Regions from separate parts of the Marinomonas sp. PE14-40 genome, predicted to be linked through region 1. Evidence: predicted binding sites of a transcription regulator. Region 1 holds the regulator's gene; each other region holds the start of a gene.

Region 1 (3,288 bases):
AATCGAAGCTGACTCTGCCTTCATTGACAATGAAAAAGGCAATGCCATTTATATTGGCAATGTAAAAGTTAGCCAAGGCACCATACTAATTAGCGCAAATAAATTAACCATTACCAGCTCAAAATCCAACAATAAATATGACAAGATCTTTGCAAAAGGAACAGACGATCAAGCTGCAAATTTTAGCCAACAAGTTGACGCTGCTGGCAATATGATCATTAGCCGTGGCACAAAAATATTCTATGACAGTAGCTCCTCTATTCTAGAAGTAGAGGGAGAAGGCTTTATTAAACGTGGTGAGGATGAAATCGCCGCAGACTTCATTCGCTATGACATGACTACAGGCACATTTGAAGCGAAGAAAAACAAAAGCGGTCGTGTTTCTATGACACTACAACCACAATCCAACACTCCACCTAAGGCTAATTAATGGCGATTTTAGAAGCTAAGAATTTAGCTAAAAGCTATAAAAAACGTCAGGTTGTTATTGATGTATCTATTGCGGTTGAATCTGGCCAAGCGGTTGGCCTATTAGGCCCAAACGGAGCAGGTAAAACAACTTGCTTCTATATGATAGTTGGCATGGTTGCTAATGATAAAGGTGATATATTTATTGATGGCGAACCTGTCACCCATCTGGCGATGCATGCAAGAGCACAAAAAGGCATTGGCTACCTCCCTCAGGAAGCATCTATCTTTCGCAAGATGTCTGTTGAAAACAATATAGCGGCCATTTTAGAGACTCGCAAAAGCCTTTCTAAGCAAGAACGTGAAGAAAAGCTTGAACAACTACTTAACGAATTCCATATCACCCACATTCGTAAAAATTTAGGCATGGCTCTCTCTGGGGGCGAAAGACGACGTGTTGAAATTGCACGCGCCCTTGCTATGAACCCTAAATTCATCTTGCTTGACGAACCCTTTGCAGGTGTTGACCCAATCTCTGTTGGAGACATCAAACAAATCATTAAACATCTACAGCAAAGTGGCATTGGCGTTCTTATCACAGACCACAATGTGCGGGAAACATTAGATATTTGCGACAAAGCCTACATAGTCGGAAACGGGCATATTATTGCCTCAGGCAATGCCGAAGAAGTCATTTCGAATGAACAGGTGAAAAAAGTTTACCTTGGTGACAACTTCCGACTCTAGATCTTTCTCTTTTACTAAAAAAGGGAGTAATATGCATAACTCGTTCCAAATCATTCTTACAGAAAGTGTTTCACTATGAAGCAATCTTTACAGTTAAAAATTGGTCAACAACTGACCATGACCCCTCAATTGCAGCAAGCTATACGTTTACTGCAATTATCTACATTGGACTTACAACAAGAAATTCATGAGTTCTTAGAATCTAACCCATTATTAGAGATGGATGACGATGATTTTAATGACACAAATGTAGAAGAAAGCACTGACAAAAAAGATAATGAAGCTAGCGCAAATAGTCAGAACAATGATGAAGCGCGAGTAGAGTCCGAATGGACAGAAAGCATCCCTGAAGAACTATCCATCGACAGCTCTTGGGATGACACCTATCAGAACTCAGCTGCCGCATCAGAAGGCCAAAGCTATGACAATGACTTTGATTTCGAAAGCCGAAACGCCCCTTCTGAAAGCATTCAAGACCACCTCATATGGCAACTCAATTTAACCCCTTTCTCTGAACGTGACATAGAAATTGCTTATTCTATTATTGAATGCGTTCAACCAGATGGCTATTTAAGCATTACCATTAATGATATTTGGCAAGGCTTAACCCCACAACTTGAAGAGCTAGAAGAAGACGAAGTATTAGCTGTACAACATAGACTACAGTGCTTTGACCCTGTTGGCGTTTGCTCTGCCGATTTAAGAGAGTGCTTGCTAGTACAGTTGCAAGCTTACAAAGATCACCCTCTCTACAAGAGCACGCACAACTTAATAAACCAACATCTAGCATTACTGGGTAGCCGAGACTTCACTCAACTATCAAGAAAGACCAAACTTAAAGAAGAAGCCCTAAAAGAGGTTATTGCGCTAATACAGCAATTAAACCCAAGACCGGGCTCTCTCATAGATCAAGATGATACCGATTATGTTATCCCTGATGTGAATGTCAGAAAGCGAAATGATATTTGGCAAGTAGAACTCAACAACGACGCTCTACCTCCTGTCAGAATCAATAAGACCTACTCTTCACTTGCTAATAGCTCAAAGAAAACTGAAGAAGTAAATTACATTAAAAACTCACTGCAAGAAGCTAAGTGGTTTTTGAAAAGCATTCAAAGTCGTAACGAAACCCTACTCAAAGTTGCTAGCTGTATTGTTGAAAAGCAAATTGATTTTTTTGAGTTAGGTGAAGAAGCAATGAAACCGATGGTACTGCATGATGTTGCTGAAGAAGTTGGCATGCATGAATCCACCATTTCACGCGTTACTACCCAGAAGTATATGCATACCCCAAGAGGTATCTTTGAATTGAAATACTTCTTCTCAAGTCATGTAAGCACTGACTCTGGAGGAGAATGTTCTTCAACAGCAATCCGAGCCATGATCAAAAAACTCATTACAGATGAACCCGCCAAAAAACCCTTAAGCGACAACAAGCTTGCAACGGCATTGGCAGATCAAGGCATACAAGTGGCAAGGAGAACCGTTGCTAAATACCGTGAAGCAATGAACATCCCCCCTTCAAATGAACGAAAAAGACTAATATAAAGCGGAATTGAAAGTGTCATTAACTAACATTTTAAAACCAGAGCTAGTAATAGCAAACCTTGCAACAACAAGTAAGAAAAGAACACTTGAGAATATTGCTAATCTGGTAGCCGATAGACTTCATTGCGATAAAGAAGCTGTTTTTGATGCTTTGCTTGCTCGTGAGAAGCTAGGAAGCACTGGTGTAGGACAAGGCATCGCAGTACCTCACTGTCGCCTAGAAGAAGCAAACCATACCGCCATGGTTGTTATCTCCCTAGAAAAAGCGATTGATTTTGACGCTATAGATCGTAAGAAAGTCGATCTAATATTTGCTTTAATTGTGCCGCCACAAGAATGCGATCACCACCTTACGACATTAGGTCAAATCGCAGAGTTTGCTCAGTCTCCTGAAAAACTTGAGTCTTTAAGACAAGCAAATTCAAACCAGGCACTTTACGATACATTCAAATCATTGTTATAGGGATCAACATGTTAGAGCAAGAGATCACAATCATTAACAAACTAGGTTTACATGCTAGAGCCGCAGGCAAACTAGTAGAAACCACATCACGATTTTCTTGTGATATTACGATAGACAAAGAA
Region 2 (3,288 bases), 410 kb from region 1:
TACAGCAAAAGCAGTACTATTTAGAATGCCAGACTGTAAATTCAGCACCGACTTCATCTGCTCTGTTCTAAGCCTAACCACCTCTTCTAGCTCTTCATTAGAACGCTGCAGTGCCTTTTCTGCTCGTTTCATATGGCTAATATCAACCGCCGCAATCGTCATTCCCATAGGGCGATTATTGCTGTCTATCATAGGCGTTACATGCAAACCTAGCGAGAGCAAGCGGCCATCCTTATGCAGCCTTTGAGTATCCAAGATATTGTAAGATTGACCCTTTTCAATAAAGCCCTTACCCATATCATATTCGGCCCACTTATCATTCGGTAATATCATAGCCGGCAAGAATCGCCCTAAAGACTCCTCTTCGCTATAACCAAAAAGCAAGGCTGCCGCTGGGTTCCAGCTTAATACACAATCATCATTATCTAGGCTGATAATGGCTTCATTTACACTGGTTAAAATTGAGTTAAGGCGAATACTTTGGCGTACAACCTGGCGACGCCTAGTTAAGGAAGTGATTAAAAAGAAGATAACTGCAGAAAAAAGAAACGCGCCTGCTAGCACTGTCTTTTGTACGCTGTCTTCATCGACTAGATGCATAGCTTCAATATAATCTTGGCCTGCGATTAGTTCGATATGCCAGCTACGATTATAAAAATTAAGATCTGCACTTACTTTATAATGCGTGGGATTAGTCACCGTTTGTTGATAAAACACTTGGTCATTCAAGTTAGTAACATCACGCATACTAAATGCTAAAGAACCTGATTTGATACCAATCGCTTGTGCGAGATTTTTACCTAAGAATTTGGCATAGCTCCAACCGATTAAGTCCTTTTCACTAAACTCATTGACCTGTGTATAACGGGACTCTTTATACATAGGAAAGAAAATCAGAAAGCCCCTTTCATCAATTGAAGCAGTTTTCTTAAAAAAGATAGGGGGCGTTATTTGAAAGTTATTGCGTAAAGCCGCATTCAGAGCAGACTCATGACTCACTGCATTAAAAGCAAAATTATAGCCTTGCATAGATTGGTCTAAAGGCGCATTGGTATATTGCACCGCGAAATAGTTTTCTGCATCGTCACCTGCTGGGGTAATAATATACTTGCTACCAAGCTGTTCAGACATCCACTTTTCAAAAGGACGTTTTTCATTTCGAGGCACAAACCTGACGATGCCAAAGCTAGTAATATTGGGAAACTCTCGAGAATAATTTTTTGCTTTTGAAAATTTTTTAAAGTGCTGCTGCGTTAGTATGTTGTTTTCGACACTATTTACCAATGCCTGTAGGTCAGTCAGTGCATATTCATAATAACGAAACTCATCTTGAAGTCGCTTCTGATAATTCTGTAATTGAAGGTTTAAATCAAATTCAATTCGTTTAGCATTATTAATGCCTTGTTGTTGAGCAAAATAATTCGCCACAGGAATCCCTAAAAGCAGGACAACAAAAGCAACACCATAGTTAGGCAACCATGCTTTAACAGATTTACTTGTCGCTCGATTCAGTAATTGGGACACATGTCCAAACAACATCCATTAACCTCACCAACTTATTAAGACAACCAGCTTAACAAACTCAAGAGCCTGCTTTTATTCCTTTTTTCAATATCTCTTCATTTACCCCAGTTTTTTTAAACGACGCCCTAGCAACAAGCATTAAACACTAAGGAAGCACCAAAAAAGAACATTGGGCACACTAATTGCAAAATATGCTCCAGAGTGCACCAAAACAATAAAGGCGCACCAAACCAAAACAAAAACGATAAAAATAAGTGCAAAAATACTTTTTGTGCACCGAAATAAAGCAAGGGAAACCCTATGACACCTATTAACAGTGCTGTTGAGATACTGGTCTCAAGTTCAAACACTATATTTATTTTACTTGGCGCCATTATGGTCTTCGCCATGCATGCAGGCTTCGCCTTCTTAGAAGTCGGAACGGTACGAAACAAAAACCAAGTAAACGCCTTAGTCAAAATTATGACAGATTTTGGTGTTTCTGCTGTGGTCTATTTCTTTGTAGGTTACCAAGTAGCGTATGGCGTAAGTTTTTTTGCCAGTGCTGAGACCTTGGCACAGAACAATGGCTATGAACTCGTTAAGTTCTTCTTTTTGATGACATTTGCTGCTGCTATCCCAGCTATCATCTCTGGCGGTGTGGCGGAACGAGCCAAGTTTTACCCCATGTTAATCTCATCAGCCATGATAGTTGGCTTAGTTTATCCATTCTTTGAAGGTATCATTTGGAATGGCAATTACGGTTTCCAGGCTTGGCTTGAAAATCAATTTGGCTATGGCTTCCATGACTTTGCAGGCTCTGTCGTCGTTCACGGTGTCGGTGGTTGGATTGCGTTAGCTGCCATCATGCTATTAGGTTCACGTAATGGCAGAATGCGCGGCGGTAAACTGATGGCATTTGCCCCATCCAATATCCCTTTCCTTGCATTAGGGGCTTGGATTTTATGTATAGGCTGGTTTGGCTTTAATGTCATGTCTGCTCAAACTCTTGATGGAATCAGTGGCTTAGTTGCTGTAAACACCCTAATGGCCATGGTAGGTGGTATTTTGAGTGCGATGGTTTTCGGCAAGAAAGATCCAGGCTTTATTCATAATGGTCCACTTGCTGGTTTAGTCGCTGTATGTGCTGGTTCTGATGTCATGCACCCAATTGGCGCACTTTTCACTGGCGTGATTGCAGGCTTTCTTTTCACTTGGCTATTTGTTGTTATCCAGCAAAAAATGACCAAAGTAGATGATGTACTAGGCGTTTGGCCATTACACGGTATTTGTGGTGCTTGGGGTGGTATTGCTGCAGGTATTTTTGGCAGCCAAGCTTTTGGCGGTTTAGGCGGTGTCAGCCTTGCATCTCAAGTCATTGGTACAATGGCAGGCATTGCCGTAGCGCTAATTGGTGGTTTTATCGTTTATGGCGTGATGAAAGCTGTCATGGGTATTCGTCTAAGCGAAGAAGATGAGTTTAACGGCGCCGACTTATCTATTCACAAAATTAATTCGATGAATAAAGACTAAAGCAGCCCTTCATAAACACTGATATACACTTAAATTAAACGCCCTAATCGTTAGGGCGTTTTTAATGTCATTATCATTCAGTCTTGATTAAAGCATTATCAAGTAACAAGCGTCTTAACTGATCTAGATTAGCGACTTCATAGGTTGGTTCAATATTGTCAGGGACAGGTTTGGCATGGTGATTCAGCCAACAGGTATCTATCCCTGCCTGCATTCCTCCTAATATATCCGAGTGTGGGTTATCCCCAACCA
Region 3 (3,288 bases), 830 kb from region 1:
AATGAATATTCCTGAGGTGTCATTGTCGACGACATTGGAAATCCGAAATGCAGAGGGTGACATAGTGCGTGATATGAGTGTGCATGAAGAGTCATTTGTTTGGGATGGAAAAGATAATGAAGGAAATGCGTTAGCAGCAGGAGAATATAATTTTAAAGCGCTCTCTATTGATGGAGAGGGTGTAAAAACATCTTTAATGACTCGGCTTCCAGCCAAGATTGAGGGTGTAACAATTAGTGGCCCGAATGGTACGGAATTGAATGTATCAGGGGTAGGTAAAATTGGATTAACTGAAGAGCTTGATATAGTTGGCTAAGTGAGAGGGTTATGGGTTTCAATACAGCATTATCTGGTATTAAAGCGTCTGCCGATGCGTTAAGTGTCACCGGTGACAATATTGCCAACTCGGATACAACGGGTTTTAAGCAGTCTCGAATAGAATTTGGTGACTTGTACAATACCAGTGTTGTAGGTGCAGGTAGTAATAACACAATTGGCTCTGGTGTGAGTGTTAATAACATCGCACAGGCTTTCTCTGCTGGTAACATTGCTTACACAGATAACAACTTGGATTTGGCTGTTGATGGTACAGGGTTCTTTGTCTTGAACCTGGGTGGTACTCAGGCATATACCAGAGCTGGTGATTTCAAGCTTGATGCAGAGGGTTATCTTGTTACTAATGATGGTGCCAATGTAGAAGGTTACAATGCTGTTGATGGTATTGTTGGCGGTAATTTAGAAAACCTTCAAGTACCAACAGATAGGATTGCACCTCAAGCGACTAGTAATGTTGAAATTCAGGTTAACCTTGACTCTGAGTCAAAGGATGTTCCTCCTTATATTGAGGCTGATTTTGACCCGAATGATCCTGAGACATACGATTTTACTCAGACTCAGACAATAACGGATGCTGCTGGCGCCAACCATATTATTACTTATTATTATGCTAAGTCTGAATTGCCTAATACTTATCAGGTGCATGCAAGCGTTGATGGGGCTGCAACTGATGATACGGGTGCAGCTTGGATGGTAGATCAATATGCTACTTTCAATGGCCCGGAAGAAGGTAAAGACCTTAACCTTGATGGTATTAATGAAGATCCATTTCAGCTTCTATATATGGGGGCAGGTCAGCCGGATACGGCGAGTGTAACAAGCTTGGCGCAAACACCTTTTGCCATTACAGGTACGCTTAATGGTGTAGCTATAGCGGATACCATGTTAGCAGCTAACGTGGTTCAGCCGATCAGTGTTGCGCGTGAAGCTTTTGATCCATCAGATCCTTCTACTTATACCTATGGTAATACCAAAACGTTATATGATGGTTTAGGTGAAGAGCATACTCTTGGTTATTACTTCATTAAACAAGGTGAAAATAACACCTATGAGATGGTGGTAACCGTTGATGGTAAAACACAATATGAAGATCCAGTAACAGGGGATCTCACTTCATATATTCCAGATGATGTTGTGGTGACTTTTGATACGGCAGGTAATATCTCTGGGGTGGCGCAAGGTTTTCCGCCTTTTGCCGTGACTCAGCCAATTACATTAGAGATTTCTGGATTTGACCCAACAAACCGAGCGGCGACTATTCCCCTTGATTTGAATGGGTCTACTCAGTTTGCATTAAATAGTAGTGATGTTTTTGTGCAAGATGGTTTTACCGCAGGTGAGTTACAGGGTGTTTCTTTTGATGAAGAGGGGTATTTGATTGCGACTTATACTAACCAACAAACTTCTATATTAGGTCAGATTGCATTGGCAACTTTTGATAATACTGATGGATTGACGCCGTCGGGTGATACTTCTTGGGTGGCAAGTTCTGACTCGGGCCAAGCTAACGTAGGTAAGCCAAATACGGGGACCTTGGGTAGTATTCAAGGTGGCGCCTTAGAGGAATCTAACGTCGATCTAACCTCTGAATTAGTTGCCTTGATTGAAGCGCAGCGAAACTATCAAGCAAACTCTAAAACCTTAGAAACTGAAAATACGGTGACTCAGACGATCATTAATCTGAGGTAATCTAGTGAATAAAGTTATCTGATACCCTCTGTCAGATAATGACCAAATAAAGGGGCAGGCTATACTTGGCATGATGTTTGAATGCTAAGTGTAGTCTTTTTATTTGGAGTGCATAGAATGGATAGAGCCCTATATCTAGCAATGAGTGGTGGTAAGCAGATTATGCAAGCCCAGACCATTCGTGCCAATAACCTTGCAAATGTAAATACAACCGGATTTCGAGCTGACTTTGAGCAAGCTCGTGCTATGCCTGTGTATGGTGATCACTATGCAAGTCGTGTCTATTCTATGACAGAAAATCCAGCCACTCGTTATGAGTCCGGTGCTTTAATTCAAACTGATAGATCTCTTGATGTTGCTATGAAAAATAGCGGCTTTATTGCTGTGCTTGATGCGCAAGGCGGTGAGGCTTATACGCGTTCAGGAGATTTACAAATTACCGCTAATGGGCAGTTAGTTAATGGCAGCGGTTTGCCTATCATGGGAGCGAGAGGGCCGATCTTTTTGCCGCCTATCGATAAAATATCTATCGGTGAAGATGGCACTATTTCTATTATTCCTGAAGGTGGAACTGCTGCAGAAGTTGCGACTATTGGGCAGATTAAATTGGTTAACCCAGATACTCAACTTATTGAAAAAGGCCCTGATGGTTTATTGAGAGCGAGAAGTGGTGCGCCACTGGAGCAAGATTTTAATACCGAACTTAAATCTGGCTTTTTAGAAAGTAGCAATGTGAGTGCGGTTGAAGAACTGACTAAGATTATGGGGCTTTCTCGTCAATTTGAAATGAATATCAAGGTAATGGATACGGTGCGTAACAACGGTAATGCATCGGCGCGTATTTTGCAGCGAAACGCATAATTGTATTTTTATAATAAGTATCGAATTTTTTAAGAGAGTTTAATATGCATCCAGCATTATGGGTAAGTAAAACAGGTCTTTCTGCAATGGATAAGCAGTTGTCTGTTATTTCAAACAACTTAGCAAACGTCTCTACAACAGGCTTCAAGAAAGATAGAGCAGTATTTGAAGATTTGCTTTATCACACAGTACAACAGCCAGGTGGCTTACAATCTCAAAATACACAATTGCCTTCTGGCCTGCAAATGGGTGCTGGTGTTAGGGTTTCGGCAACTCAAAAGAATTTCGCTGAAGGTGATTACAATGTCACAGACAGAGATTTAGATGTTGCTATTCAAGGGCAAGGTTTTTTCCAAATTTTAATGCCAGATGGCAACATGGGGTATACCCGAGATGGCCAAT

What was found. The regulator sigma-54, encoded in region 1, starts transcription at its own class of promoters, with help from an activator protein. The targets are predictions, from matches to a motif close to TGGCACNNNNNTTGCTNT.
Region 2: the regulator sigma-54 is predicted to act here: its motif matches at 1,696-1,713, upstream of Q0A08_RS10195 (ammonium transporter).
Region 3: the regulator sigma-54 is predicted to act here: its motif matches at 2,092-2,109, upstream of Q0A08_RS12240 (flagellar basal body rod protein FlgF).

The regions. Positions count from the first base shown of each region.
Region 1 covers NZ_CP130700.1:1,820,983-1,824,270, forward strand. The annotation lists gene lptA (lipopolysaccharide transport periplasmic protein LptA) at 1-430, shown strand, start outside; gene lptB (LPS export ABC transporter ATP-binding protein) at 430-1,155, shown strand; gene Q0A08_RS08320 (RNA polymerase factor sigma-54) at 1,231-2,703, shown strand; gene ptsN (PTS IIA-like nitrogen regulatory protein PtsN) at 2,717-3,166, shown strand; gene Q0A08_RS08330 (HPr family phosphocarrier protein) at 3,175-3,288, shown strand, end outside.
Region 2 covers NZ_CP130700.1:2,235,845-2,239,132, forward strand. The annotation lists gene Q0A08_RS10190 (PAS domain S-box protein) at 1-1,539, opposite strand, end outside; gene Q0A08_RS10195 (ammonium transporter) at 1,825-3,036, shown strand; gene yjjG (pyrimidine 5'-nucleotidase) at 3,110-3,288, opposite strand, start outside.
Region 3 covers NZ_CP130700.1:2,654,786-2,658,073, reverse strand. The annotation lists gene Q0A08_RS12250 (flagellar hook assembly protein FlgD) at 1-316, shown strand, start outside; gene Q0A08_RS12245 (flagellar hook-basal body complex protein) at 328-2,025, shown strand; gene Q0A08_RS12240 (flagellar basal body rod protein FlgF) at 2,143-2,886, shown strand; gene flgG (flagellar basal-body rod protein FlgG) at 2,931-3,288, shown strand, end outside.